Regions from separate parts of the Allobosea sp. RIT-PG3_2 genome, predicted to be linked through region 2. Evidence: riboswitches for the same ligand, from Rfam matches in the RefSeq annotation. Region 2 holds a riboswitch; each other region holds the start of a gene.
The links. Region 2 has a riboswitch for cobalamin ahead of AC2FAN_RS17420 (ribonucleoside-diphosphate reductase subunit alpha). Riboswitches for the same ligand answer to the same signal wherever they lie in the genome.
Positions count from the first base shown of each region.

Region 1: it holds a riboswitch for cobalamin, as region 2 does, so the genes downstream of both, AC2FAN_RS06955 (CbtB domain-containing protein) here and AC2FAN_RS17420 (ribonucleoside-diphosphate reductase subunit alpha) in region 2, are expected to answer to the same signal.
Region 3: it holds a riboswitch for cobalamin, as region 2 does, so the genes downstream of both, AC2FAN_RS16595 (TonB-dependent receptor plug domain-containing protein) here and AC2FAN_RS17420 (ribonucleoside-diphosphate reductase subunit alpha) in region 2, are expected to answer to the same signal.
Region 4: it holds a riboswitch for cobalamin, as region 2 does, so the genes downstream of both, AC2FAN_RS07300 (ABC transporter substrate-binding protein) here and AC2FAN_RS17420 (ribonucleoside-diphosphate reductase subunit alpha) in region 2, are expected to answer to the same signal.

Region 1 covers NZ_JBXWCA010000002.1:257,537-260,761, reverse strand. The annotation lists gene AC2FAN_RS06965 (DUF1636 domain-containing protein) at 1-343, opposite strand, end outside; gene AC2FAN_RS06960 (CbtA family protein) at 385-1,125, opposite strand; gene AC2FAN_RS06955 (CbtB domain-containing protein) at 1,138-1,314, opposite strand; cobalamin riboswitch at 1,351-1,550, opposite strand; gene cobU (bifunctional adenosylcobinamide kinase/adenosylcobinamide-phosphate guanylyltransferase) at 1,716-2,228, shown strand; gene cobO (cob(I)yrinic acid a,c-diamide adenosyltransferase) at 2,238-2,855, shown strand; gene AC2FAN_RS06940 (TetR/AcrR family transcriptional regulator) at 3,200-3,225, shown strand, end outside.
Region 2 covers NZ_JBXWCA010000005.1:356,242-359,466, forward strand. The annotation lists gene AC2FAN_RS17410 (O-antigen ligase family protein) at 1-68, opposite strand, end outside; gene AC2FAN_RS17415 (sensor domain-containing diguanylate cyclase) at 267-1,490, shown strand; cobalamin riboswitch at 1,639-1,838, shown strand; gene AC2FAN_RS17420 (ribonucleoside-diphosphate reductase subunit alpha) at 1,959-3,225, shown strand, end outside.
Region 3 covers NZ_JBXWCA010000005.1:183,324-186,548, reverse strand. The annotation lists gene AC2FAN_RS16600 (MalY/PatB family protein) at 1-1,185, opposite strand; cobalamin riboswitch at 1,400-1,597, shown strand; gene AC2FAN_RS16595 (TonB-dependent receptor plug domain-containing protein) at 1,686-3,225, shown strand, end outside.
Region 4 covers NZ_JBXWCA010000002.1:324,548-327,772, forward strand. The annotation lists gene AC2FAN_RS07290 ((R)-mandelonitrile lyase) at 1-192, shown strand, start outside; gene AC2FAN_RS07295 (1-aminocyclopropane-1-carboxylate deaminase/D-cysteine desulfhydrase) at 242-1,246, shown strand; cobalamin riboswitch at 1,281-1,491, shown strand; gene AC2FAN_RS07300 (ABC transporter substrate-binding protein) at 1,761-2,792, shown strand; gene AC2FAN_RS07305 (FecCD family ABC transporter permease) at 2,789-3,225, shown strand, end outside.

The DNA of each region.
Region 1 (3,225 bases), on a different contig from region 2:
CCTTGCGGAAGGACTGGGGCCGCTCTTTCCAGGGAACGATGCCGTTGGCGCTGGCGGCATAGGCCTCCGCCGCGCCGACGATCTCGTCGAGATGGGTTTCTGTATCCAGGTCGCCGATCAGATAGGTCCATTTGCCGTCGGCCGCGAAGGCGACGGTACAGGGCCGCTTGCAGACGGCGAGGCATTCGACGGGCACCACCGGAATGGCGCTGCCCTTGGCTGCGAGCTGCGCGGCCAGCGCTTCGGCGAGCGCCAGCCCCGGCTGGTCGTAACCCTCCGGGAGGTCGGCGCGCGCCCGTCTGCAAACCGTGCAGACATGGATGGTGAGGTCGCCCTCGGACATGTGGCTTGCCTTTCGCGCGGAGCCCGAAGGCGCCGCTATCCTCAGGCCGCGGCGGCGCGGCGGCTCCCCCAGGGCCAGAGCACGCCGACCATGAAGCCGGTCGCGAGCCAGAGCGCGGCCTGGATGCCGAGCGAGAGCGCCGCGAAATGCGCCGCGACCTCGGCCGGGACCTTGCTCTCCGGCGCGGCTGGATGTGGCGCACCGACGATGTGCGGCAGCAGGATCACGACGACGGCGAGCAGCTTGAGCCAGGGCGCGTCGAAGCGCAGGAACACGAATAGCCCGATAGCCGTGGCGATCGCGGTTGCGAGCCACCAGAGCTGGCGCTGTTCCAGCGCGGCGGATGCCGCGCCCGGCAGCTCCGGCGCCAGCCCCATCGCCGGCACGAGGCCGAAGGCGAGGAAGCCGCAGGCGCCCCAGATCAGGGCGCGGCGCTGGTCGATCGTGTCCCCGGCCGCGATCATGCCGGCGAGCAGCAGCGCGGCGAAGCCGATGGCGGTCGCGATCGTGACCGAGCTGGTGAAGAGCGTGCGCTGGAGGCCGTCCTGCGGCTTCCATTCGGCATGCTCATGGCCGGGCGCATCGCCCGCCGGGCCATGCGCGAGGATGATTTTCGCCTCGCCATCGAAAGCGGCGAGCGTCGGCGCTTTCAGCGCGAGCGCCGCCTCATAGGTCTCGGCCTTGAGGATAAGCGGGGTGGTGGTGACATGCTGCAGGGCGGCGACGATCAAGCCAGCCAGAAGCCCGGCCAGGATGCTGACCGTGAGAACACGCGTGACCATGATGGCTTTCCCTCAGTGGCAGGGAAAGGCGAGGCCGTGACGGGTATCGTGCGCGGCGTTATGGACATTGGTCGAGGCCGCGAAGCCGGTCGTGTAGATCAGCGCGACGCCGATCACGAGCGCGGCGGCAACCGCCTTGACGCGTTCGGAAACGCTGAGCTGTATGGTGGAAACCGAAACCGTGTTCATCATGCTCTCCGTAGCCGCCCCGCCGGCAGCTGGTTGGATCTTTGCGGGTCGACGGCAGGTCTCCTGGCTCGCGGGTTAGACGTCCTGCGCCGCCTTCCCGGAGCGTTGGCTCCAGTGGCCGATGGCGAAGGACACCCGCTTACAGTTGCGGGGGCAGCCGCGGCTTTGGGCAGAGCAAGCCCGCACCGCGTTCCCTTTTCACCTCCTCGCGGAGGCACCGTCAGCGACGATCATTAGCCTTCGGGATGCTGCTGTGCAATGCAGGGTGCGCCGCAAGCGCGTCATTCTCGGCCTTGACCCGAGAATCTCATGCAGGAAGAGGCTCGCGCGCCTCCTTCGGGGTGGGATGCCCGGGTCAAGCCCGGGCATGACGACAGGGGGCGGCGCCGAAGGACCTGCCCATGGACTTGCCCCATCTCTCCCTCATCCTCGGTGGCGCCCGCTCCGGCAAGAGCCGCCATGCCGAGTCGCTGATCGAGGCTTTGCCGGCGCCCTGGACCTACATCGCGACCGCCCAGGCCTATGACGACGAGATGCGCGAGCGCATCGCCGAGCATCGGATGCGCCGGCCCCCGGGCTGGCTGACGGTCGATGCGCCGCTCGATCTGGCGGAAGCGATCGCCGAACAGCCGGCCGGGCAGCCGATCCTCGTGGATTGCCTGACGCTTTGGCTGACCAACCTGATCCTCGCCGAACGCGATACCGCTGTTGCCGGGGCCGCGCTTATCAGTGCATGCGAGCAGGCTTCCGGCCCCATCGTGCTGGTCTCCAACGAAGTCGGCCTCGGCATCGTGCCCGAGAACGCGCTCGCCCGGCGCTTCCGCGACGAGGCCGGGCGGCTGCATCAGGCGCTTGCGGCACGCGCCGGCCGCGTGGTCTTCATGGTCGCCGGATTGCCGATGCGAGTGAAGTGAGCCGAAGACATGACGCGGGATATCGACGCTGACGAAGCCGCCCGCCACAAGGCGAAGATGGAGAAGCGCAAGGCGGTTCAGGACGCCGAAATCGCCTCCAAGACGGTCGAGAAGGGCCTGCTCATCGTCAATACCGGTCCCGGCAAGGGCAAGTCGACGGCGGCCTTCGGCCTGATCCTGAGGGCGCTCGGCCATGGCTGGCGCATCGGCGTGGTGCAGTTCATCAAGGGCGCCTGGTCGACCGGCGAGCGCAAGGCGCTCGAAGCCTTCGGCGATCAGGTCAGCTGGCACAGCATGGGCGAGGGCTTCACCTGGGAAACGCAGGACAAGGCCCGCGACATCGCCGCCGCCGAGCGGGCCTTCGCCAAGGCGAGGGAATTGATGGCCGATCCGGAGATCAGGCTGCTGGTGCTGGACGAGCTCAATATCGCCTTGCGCTACGATTACCTGCCGCTCGCCGATGTCGTGGCGACGCTCAAGGCTCGCCGGCCCGACCTCCACGTCGTCGTCACCGGTCGCAACGCCAAGCCGGAACTGATCGAGGCCGCCGACCTCGTCACCGAGATGACGCTGGTGAAGCATCACTTCGCCGCCGGCGTGAAGGCGCAGCAAGGTATCGAGTTCTGAGCCTCTTTCGGGGGGCGCAGAAAGAAGCTTGCCGTCTTTCTCGGGGTAAATCGACCCAACCCATTCCAGCAGACGAAGACGGGTAGGAGAGCGCGGGAACCCCTCTCCTGTAAGGAGAGCGGAGGGGTGAGCTGTTTGGAGGGGCATCGCTAGCCCGAGCCCAACCGCGCCGTGAGCACTCGCGTCCCTGGTCCAGCGGCCTCCACCTCATCCTGCCCGCTCCTTCCAGGAGAGGGTTCCCGCGCCTCCATTGCCCGATCGATTACCCTTGCTGGCGGACACTTGACGGAATGGGGTTCCTCTTCATATTGAATTTGAATTCAGATTCAATTTCGAGATCGTGCATGGTCGATGGAACCCCGAAACAACC
Region 2 (3,225 bases):
GCAATATGCGCGGTTGAGCCGGATCGTGCCGGCTGGTTGGTGATCGAGCCCTGGACGCTCTCGCTCATGGCCGCTTCGCGTTGGACTGGACGACCTTGCTCCGGGGAGCCGGGCTGGCTGTCGACATCGTAGGCTCTGACATATTAAGGGCCTCTAACTCCGGCGGCCTGACGGCAAAAGCATCTGACGACGCTGCCGTTTACGTCTCTTTTACGCCGACGCGTTGAGCTTCGCGCCATAAGCATAAGATCGAATCGGGAGCAACCATGTCCGTCCCCGCCGCCGCGAGCGAGCAGGCCCGCCTGGACGAGCTGGCGCAGTACGACATCCTCGATACGCCGGGCGAGGAATCCTTCGACCGGATCACGCGCCTCGTTCGCCGCACATTGAAGGTGCCGATGGCGACCGTGACTTTCCTCGATGGCCACCGGCAGTGGTTCAAGTCGCGCGAGGGCTTGTCCGACTGCGAAGGAGATCGGCGTAGCGCGCTCTGCGACGTCACGATCCGCCGCGGCGAGCCGTTGATCGTGCCCGATACCCGTGCGGATCCGCGTTTCACCGACAATCCACTCGTCACCGGCGCGCCGCATCTGCGCTTCTATGCCGGCATACCGCTGCGAGGCGAGGGCGGTCACAATATCGGCACGCTCTGCGCCATGGACACCGCGCCCCGCGCCTTCGATGGAGAGGACGTTGCGATCCTCGCCGATCTCGCCGCGATCGTGATGGACGAGCTCAGGTTGCGTCTGCTCGTGTCCACCGATGTCCTGACCGGGGCACTCTCGCGCCGCGCCTTCCGCAATGAAGCCGGCAAGGCGATCGCACTCGCGTTGCGCCATCGCCATGAGACGAGCTGTATCGCCTTCGACCTCGACCACTTCAAGACCGTCAACGACACGCAGGGCCATGCCGGCGGGGACACCGTGCTGACCGGCACCGTGGCCGCCTGCCGCGACCTGCTGCGCCAGAGCGACCTGATCGGGCGCCTCGGGGGCGAGGAATTCGCGATTCTGCTGCCGCATACGGGGCTGCAGGCCGCTCTCAGCGTCGCGCAGAAGCTGCGGGAAAGCATCGCCGCCCAGCGTTTCGAAGGCGTCGGCGGACCGTTCACCGTGACCGCGAGCTTCGGCATCGCGGCGCTTTCAACTGCCGCATCGGACCTCGAAGCCGTGCTTCAGCAGGCTGACGAGGCGCTCTATGCCGCCAAGACCGCGGGTCGCAATCGCTGCATTGCGGCCCATGCAGGCGCTGCGAGCAGCTCGCCCTTCGGTCGGCGCGTGCTCAAGGCCGGCAGCATCGTGTTCAACGGTGGCCGCTCGGTGATAGACTGTACCGTCAAACGCCTTTCCGACGAGGGCGCCAGCCTTGCCGTGATCGATTCGGCCGGGGTGCCCAGCCGTTTCAAGCTCGCCATCGAAGCCGATAACTTCTCGCGTTTCGCGCATGTGGTCCGCAAGGCTGGCCCTGAGATCGACGTTCAGTTCGCCTGAGGTGGTTCAGATGGAGCGCCGGTGGCGTTGCGTGTGCGTGCGCGGCACTTCAGGGGTTCGACGGCAGCTGCTGAGCCATTCATCCCCGCTTTCCACAACGGCTTGTATCCAGCGCATACGAGCAATTGACGGATGAATGGAAATGACCGCTAAATGTAGTGGTCACGGTCTCTCGAATCGCAAGATCGAGAGCTAAGAGGGAAGCCGGTGCGAAGCCGGCGCTGCCCCCGCAACTGTCAGCGGTGAGTTCTCGTCCAGCGTTAAGTCACTGAGGTCGCAAGGCCTTGGGAAGACGGACGAGAACGACGACCCGCGAGCCAGGAGACCTGCCGCGACCCTAGTTAACGTCCGCGGGCGGGGTGTCCCGGTGGTGCGCTGGCAGGTCGCGGCCTCTCTTTGTCGCGCGCCCTTTCCACGCGTCCGCCTTGGCCTTTGCCCCCAACATCTTGATCTTGGGGTTTGAAGCCGATGTCTCTTTCCGTTGAAGCCGAACGGCCTGCGCCGGCGCCGTACAGTGCCGAAACCGTATCGCAGCCGCGCGCCGTCGCGAGCGAGCCGGGCTTCCAGGTGATCCGCCGCAACGGCGCGGTCACGCCCTTCGATGCCTCCAAGATCGCAGTGGCCCTGACCAAGGCGTTCCTGGCTGTCGAGGGCTCGAGCGCCGCCGCCTCGCGCCGCATCCACGACATCGTCGCCGACCTCACCACGCAGATCGTCGCCGGCCTGACGCGCCGCGCCGATGCCGGCCGCACCTTCCATATCGAGGACGTGCAGGACCAGGTCGAACTCGCGCTGATGCGCTCCGAGCATCACAAGGTCGCCCGCGCCTATGTGCTTTATCGCGACGAGCGGACGCGGGAGCGGGCGAGGGCGCTGGCCGAGGCGAAGCCCGCCGCAGCCGCAGCCCCGTCGCTGCGGATGAAGCTCGCCGACGGCGTGCTGGTGCCGCTCGATGCCGGGCGATTGGCCAAGGTGGTGCGCGAAGCTTGCGCCGGGCTCGATGGCGTTTTGGCGGAACCGGTCCTCGCCGAGGCGCAGCGCAATCTCTACGACGGCATCTCGCTCGACGAGCTGGCGCTCGCCCCGATCCTGGCCGCGCGCACCCTGATCGAGTCCGAGCCGAACTATGCCAAGGTCTCGGCGCGGCTCCTGCTCGACAAGCTGCGGCGCGAGGCGCTGAGCTTCGTCCATGGCCATGCCGAACAGGCGACGCAGGCCGAAATGTCAGGGCGTTATGCCGACTACTTCCATGCCTATGTGAAGACCGGCATCGAGAACGAGCTGATCGATCCCGAACTCGGCCGTTTCGATCTCGCCCGCATCGCTACCGCTCTCAAGCCCGAGCGCGACCTGCATTTCGACTATCTCGGCTTCCAGACGCTTTACGACCGCTACTTCCTGCATGTCCGCGGGAACCGCTTCGAGCTGCCACAGGCCTTTTTCATGCGCGTCGCGATGGGCCTCGCCATCCGCGAGATCGATCGCGAGGCGCGGGCGATCGAGTTCTACGATCTGCTGTCGTCCTTCGATTTCATGGCCTCGACGCCGACGCTGTTCAATTCGGGCACGCTCCGCCCGCAGCTGTCCTCCTGCTTCCTGACCACCGTTGCCGACGATCTCGACGGCATCTTCAAGGCGGTGAAGGACAATGCGCTTCTGGCCAAGTATTCCGGCGGTCTCGGCAACGACTGGACGCCGGTGCGCGGATTGGGCGCCCATATCAAGGGCACCAATG
Region 3 (3,225 bases), 170 kb from region 2:
CTATTGCAGATCGCGGAACGCTTCCTTCAGCCGCTCGACGGCCTCGATCACGGTGGCGCGCGGCGTGGCGAGGTTGAAGCGCAGGAAGCTGTCGCCCCCCGCCCCGAAGCTCGCGCCATGGTTCACCGCGATCTTCGCCTGCTTCTCGACGCGGGCGGTGAATTCCGCCGGCTCCATGCCAGCCCCGCCGAAATCGACCCAGGCGAGATAGGTCGCCTCGAGCGGCATCGAACGCAGGCCGGGAATGGCGTTCACCCCGTCGTCGAACAGCTTCCTGTTGCCGTCGAGATAGGCCACGAGCCGGTCGACCCAGGCCGCACCTTCGGGGCTGTAGGCGGCGGTCGCCATCGCCATGCCGAAGGAATTGGGCGAGATGCCATGGGCGTTCATCCGGGCGCGGAACCGCTCGCGCAGCGGCTCGTCGGGAATGATGACGTTGCCGACATGGGCGCCCGCGATGTTGAAGGTCTTGGTGGTCGCCGTCATCATCACGAGGCGGTCCGCGATTTCAGGCGCAGCCAGCGGCATGACGGTGTGCCTGGCTCCCGGCATGACCAGATCATGATGGATCTCGTCGGCGACGAGGATCAGGTCGTGGCGCTTGCAGAAGGCCGCGATCTCGCGGAGTTCGTCGCGTGTCCAGACGCGCCCGCCCGGATTATGCGGCGAGCACAGCATCAGCATCCGCTCGCGGCCGGTCATCTGCGCGTCCCAGCCGGCGATGTCGAGGACGTAGCGGCCCTCCTCGATCGGCAGCCGGCACTCCACGACCTCCCGGCCGGCCGAGCGGATGATGCGGGCGAAGGCGTGGTAGACCGGCGTCATCAGCACGACGCCATCGCCCGGCGCGGTGAAGGCATCGACGCAGAGCGCCGTGCCATTGACGAGGCCATGGGTGGTGAAGATCGCTTCCGACGCCACGTCCCAGCCATGGCGGGTCTTCATCCACCAGCGGATGGCGTCGCTATTGGTGCGGTCGTCGCCGAAATAGCCATAGACCCCGTGAGCCGCCATGCGCTCGACCGCCTGCTGGACGCAAGGCGGCGGCCGGAAATCCATATCGGCCACCCACATGGCGATGCCGTCGGAAGCGGCCACGCCATAATACTTCTCCATCGTGTCCCATTTGGCCGAATGGGTCCCGCGGCGGTCGATCTGCTCGTCGAAGTCCGGCAACCTAAGCATCGTCATCCTCGGCAACAGCAGAGCGGCCAAGCCGCGGAAAGCGCCGAGAGATGGTGATTCCGACCCGGCCCGTGGCTTCTGTTCTGCCGCGCCGGCTCGCGGGCGTAAACCGGCGCGATCGCGACGGCTGGCCTCCGGATACGACATGGCGCGCGATCTCCCGCCCCCGTCCTTACCTTTGGTTAAACCTATTTGACGACGACACTTTTCCGCCGTAATCGTCACCGGGACGGTTCCCTCACGGGATCAAAAGGGAACGCGGTGCGGGTGGCCAGCCACCCCATGCCGCGGCTGCCCCCGCAACTGTAAGCGGCGAGCCTTTCGCCATACGCCACTGGGACCTCGGACCTGGGAAGGCGGCAAAGGGCATGGACCCGCGAGCCAGGAGACCTGCCGTCAGCCGTGGTCACACGCGAACACGTTCGGACGGGGTGCGCCGATCGCTGATTTGACTGTTTGCCGCCTTTTGCGCGGCAATGGGAGATCGCGTTCGCGGTGACGTGCCACTGACGTCAACGCCCGAGGTCTCCATCGTGATCCCCGCCCTTCCAGCCGCAGAACGCGGCCGCCTGCTGCTATGCGTTTCCTTCCTCGCACTGGCCTGCTCCGCCCCGACACTCGCCCAGAACGCACCCGCCCCGCTCGCGCTCGACGAGATCGTTGTCAGCGCGACCGGCACGCCGACCCCGGCGCGCGAGATCGCGAGCTCCGTCACCGTCATCACCGCCAGGGAGATCGAGCAGCAGCAGCGCCGCACCCTGCCCCAGGCTCTCGCCACCGTGCCCGGCCTCAACATCGTCCAGACAGGCGGACCGGGCGGCCTGACCTCGGTCTTCATGCGCGGCACCAACTCCAATCACGTCAAGGTTCTGATCGACGGCATCGAGGCGAACGACCCCTCGACGCCCAACCGCTCCTTCGATTTCGGCTCGATGCTGACCGACGACATCGAGCGCATCGAGGTGCTGCGTGGCCCGCAGAGCGGCCTTTACGGCGCCAATGCGATCGGCGGCGTCATCTCGGTCACGACGAAGCGCGGCGAGGGGCCGCCCAGGGCGACCGCGCGGGTCGAAGCCGGCTCCCACGGCACCTTCAACCAGTCCGCCGGTTTCAGCGGTGGCGACGATCGTTTCAACTATGCCTTCAACGTCGCCCATTTCCGGACCGACGCGACCGACGTCACGCCGCCGAACCTCGTCCCGCCCGGCCGCCGCATCAATCCGAATGCCTTCGACAACTACAGCTATTCCGGCCGCATCGGCGTCGCGCTCGGCGACACGCTGACGCTCAACTGGGTCGGCCGCTATCAGGACGGGCAGTTGCGCTATACCGGCGACACCGGCTTCCCGAGCCGCCCCGCCCCCTATCGCTCCCTGCAGAACTACGCACAGGCCTTCACACGCGGCGAGGTCGTCTGGGATCCGTTCGGCGGACGTTTCGTCAACACCTTCGGCGTTTCCTACACGAACCAGGACCGGGCGACGCGAACGGCCAACGGCACGACCGGCATCCTCGGCCTGCCCAACGAAAACCTGGGCGAGCGCACCAAGGTCGACTGGCGCGGCAATCTCGAGATCACCAAGGGCCACAATCTGATCATGGGCCTGCAGTACGAGCGCGAGCGCTTGGACACCGCGAGCCTCGTCGCTTCCAACGGCAACAAGGCCGCCTATCTCGAATACCAGGGCAATATTCAGGACCGCTATTTCCTGGCGGCCAACATCCGCCACGATAATGACGACAGCTATGGCGGCCACACCACCTATCGCATCGCGCCCGCGGTGATCGTCCCGGGCATCGAGACCAAGCTGAAGGCGAGCTACGGCACCGGCTTTAAGGCGCCCACGCTGAGCGAGCTCTTCATCGACTATCGCCCCGGCTTCAATTTCTTCGGCAACCCGAACCTGAGCCCGGAAGAAAGCCGCGGCTGGGATATCGGCTTCGAGCAGCCGCTCTTCGACAAGCGCCTGCAGTTCGGCGGGACCTGGTTCCAGAACGACATCGACAACCTGATCGTCACCAACACGGCACGCAACTCCT
Region 4 (3,225 bases), on a different contig from region 2:
CGGGTGCAGCGCTGGGGTGGGCCGATCGAGGAGATTCGACCGGGCGACGTGGTCTGGTTCCCGCCCGGCGAAAAGCACTGGCATGGCGCGGCGCCGGCAACGGGCATGACCCATATCGCCATTCAGGAAGCCGAGAACGGCAAGGTCGTGGAATGGTTGGAGCAGGTCTCGGACGCCCAGTACGGCGGCTGATCGCCGCTCATTCGACCCAGCCTGACCACGCCCTACCGCGAACGGGACGATGACGCCTCAGCCTTCCACCCTTTTGCGCGAGCCGCGCCATGCCCTCGTCCAGGCTCCGACGCCGCTCCAGAGGCTGCGCCGTTTCGAGGAGAAGCTCGGCCGGCCCGGCGTCTACATCAAGCGCGACGACCTGATGGAGATCGCGCTCGGCGGCAACAAGCTGCGGAGCCTCGAATACTGGCTGGGCGCTGCGCTGCGCGAGAAGGCCGATATCCTTCTGGTCGGAGGCGGCGCGACCTCCAATCTCTGCCGCCTCACGGCCGCGGCTGCCTCGCTCGTCGGTCTCGACTGCATCGTCCTGCACAATGCGCCGGATACGCCGGAGAATCGCGAGCGCTCCTTCCTGAACCGACTGTTCGGCGCCGAGCTGCGCTTTATCGGGGCCGTCGATGAAGGCGAGCGCAACGCCGCGCTCGCCGAAGCGGCGGCGGAACTCGCGCGTCAGGGGCGGAAGCCCTACATCGTCGGCGACCCCGTGCTCGGCGCGATGGGTTATGTCCGGGCCGCCTTCGAGCTGCACGAACAGTCGCAGCGGGAAGAGGCGCCGATCAGGCACGTCTTTCTCGCCGGCTCGATGGGGCCGACAGAGGCCGGCTTCATCTTCGGCAATGCCCTGCTCGGGCATCCCTTCCAGCTCCATCTCGTCAGCGTCGAATACGAGCGAGCGGAGCTGGAGGAGCATGTCCGGCGCATCTATGAGGGCCTGCGCGACCGGACCGGGCTCGATGTCGCGCCGCTCGATGCGGCGCTGCCGCAATATCACATGGAGCAGCTCGGCGGCGGCTGGGGCGTGCCGACCCCGGCCTCGGAGGCCGCCATCCTGGCCTTCGCCCGCACCGAGGGCATCCTCATCGAGCATGTCTATACGGCGAAGACCTGTGCCGGCTTCCTCGACGCGCTCACCGAGGGCCGGATCGCTGGCGGCGAGCCGGCCTGCGTGATCCATACCGGCGGCACTGCCGCATTGTTCTCACAGTTCGGATTGTTCAGGACGGTGACGTAGCGTCTGCCCGCTTGACGCGCCTCGGCGCCGCCCTATGGTGCCGGTCGATCGAGGTTCTCCGGGTTGCACCCCGGAGCTAAGAGGGAATTCGGTGAGGCGCCTTTCGCCGAAGCCGAGGCTGCCCCCGCAACTGTAAGCGGTGAGCCTTCCGTCCATCGTCCACTGGTGCCCCGCGCACTGGGAAGGCCGGGCGGATCAGGCGTCGACCCGCGAGCCAGGAGACCTGCCGCGATCGCGAGACGTCTTTCGGGCGGGGTGTTCCGGAGGGATGCGCGTCGGCGGCGTCCCCAGACCCGCATCCGGCCGTATCCGCCCAGACTCCCCGCGCTCATTTCGGGGAGCGATGAAATCCATGTCCACGATATCCGCTGATGCCGCCGCGCAGGCCGCACGTCACTTGACGCGCCCGCGTCGCGCGACCTATGAGAAATGCAACATTGTTACACTTGATGTCCGTTGCGCCGGGGCCTCGCTGCTCCGCTGCCGTGACGCCCTCTCCAAGCCGGTCCCGTTCATGCGTCGTGCCTTCCAGTTCGTTCCCGCCTTGCTCGCCGCGGCCGCCGGCAGCGTCCTCTTCGCCGCCGCCGCCTCGGCAGCTCCGACGCAGTATCCACTGACGCTGGAGAACTGCCGGGAGACGATCACCTTCGCCGCCCCGCCCAAGCGCGTCGTCGCGCTCGGACAGACCCAGACGGAAATCCTTTATGCGCTCGGCCTCGGCGACCGTGTCGTCGGCACCGCCGTCTGGTTCTCGCCGGTCGCCAAGTCCTATGAGGCCGTCAACGCCAAGGTGAAGCGCCTCGCCGACAACGACCCGAGCTTCGAGGCCGTCGTCGGCCAGGAGCCAGACCTCGTCACCGCGATGTTCGAATGGCATCTCGGGCCGAACGGCATCGTCGGCAAGCGCGACCAGTTCCACAAGGTCAAGGTGCCGACCTATGTCTCGCCGACCGATTGCGTCGGCAAGGACAATTCCGGCCCCGGCGACGGCGTGCGCACGCAGATGTTCTCGATGGAGCTGGTCTATCGCAACATCCGCGAGTTCGGGCAGATCTTCGACGTTTCCGACCGCGCCGAGAAGCTCGTCGCCGAGCTCAAGGCGCGCGAGGACAAGGCCGTCGAGCAGGTCGCAAAGCTGAAGGCGCAGGACGTGCCCGTGGTCGTCTGGTTCTCCAGCAAGGACATCAAGGGCGACGGCTTCATGGCCGGCAAGAACGGCGTGCCGGCCTATATCCTGTCGCAGCTCGGGGCGCGCAACATCATCACCACCAACGAGGAATGGCCGCTGGTGGGCTGGGAGAGCATCGCCGCCGCCAACCCGGCCGTGATCGTCACGGTCAGGATGGACCGCCGCCGCTTCCCGGCCGACGATATCGAGAAGAAGCTCGAATTCCTGAAGACGGATGCCGTCGCCAGCAAGCTCGACGCGGTGAAGAACAACCGCGTCGTCATCATCGACGTCGGGGCCACTCGCGCCGGGCTCGATACGGTCGATGGCATCGAGACGCTCGCCAAGGCGATCGCGAGCTTCGGCATCGCCCCTTGAGCCACGCCGCCCACGGTCCGAACTGGCCGGCGCGGATCGGTCTCGCGCTGCTGTCGCTGCTGGCACTCACCTTGTCGGTGGCGCTGGCGGTGACGATCGGCGAGATGGCGATCCCGTTTCAGGTCGCCGTCAAGGCGCTCGGCAACGGGCTGTTCGACCTCGACCTGCCGGTCAGCGCGATCCAGCAGGGCGTGATCTTCGACTATCGCCTGAGCCGGGCATTGATGGCCGGATTGTGCGGCGGGGCGCTCGCGCTTTCCGGCGCGATCCTGCAGGCGCTGCTGCGCAATCCGCTGGCCGAGCCCTATATCCTCGGCATCTCCGCCGGCGCCTCGACCGGTGCCGTCGCGGTGCTGATCCTCGGCATCGGCATCGGCGGCGTGGCGATCAGCCTGTCGACAGGCGCCTTCATCGGCGCCTGCGCGGCGCTGGC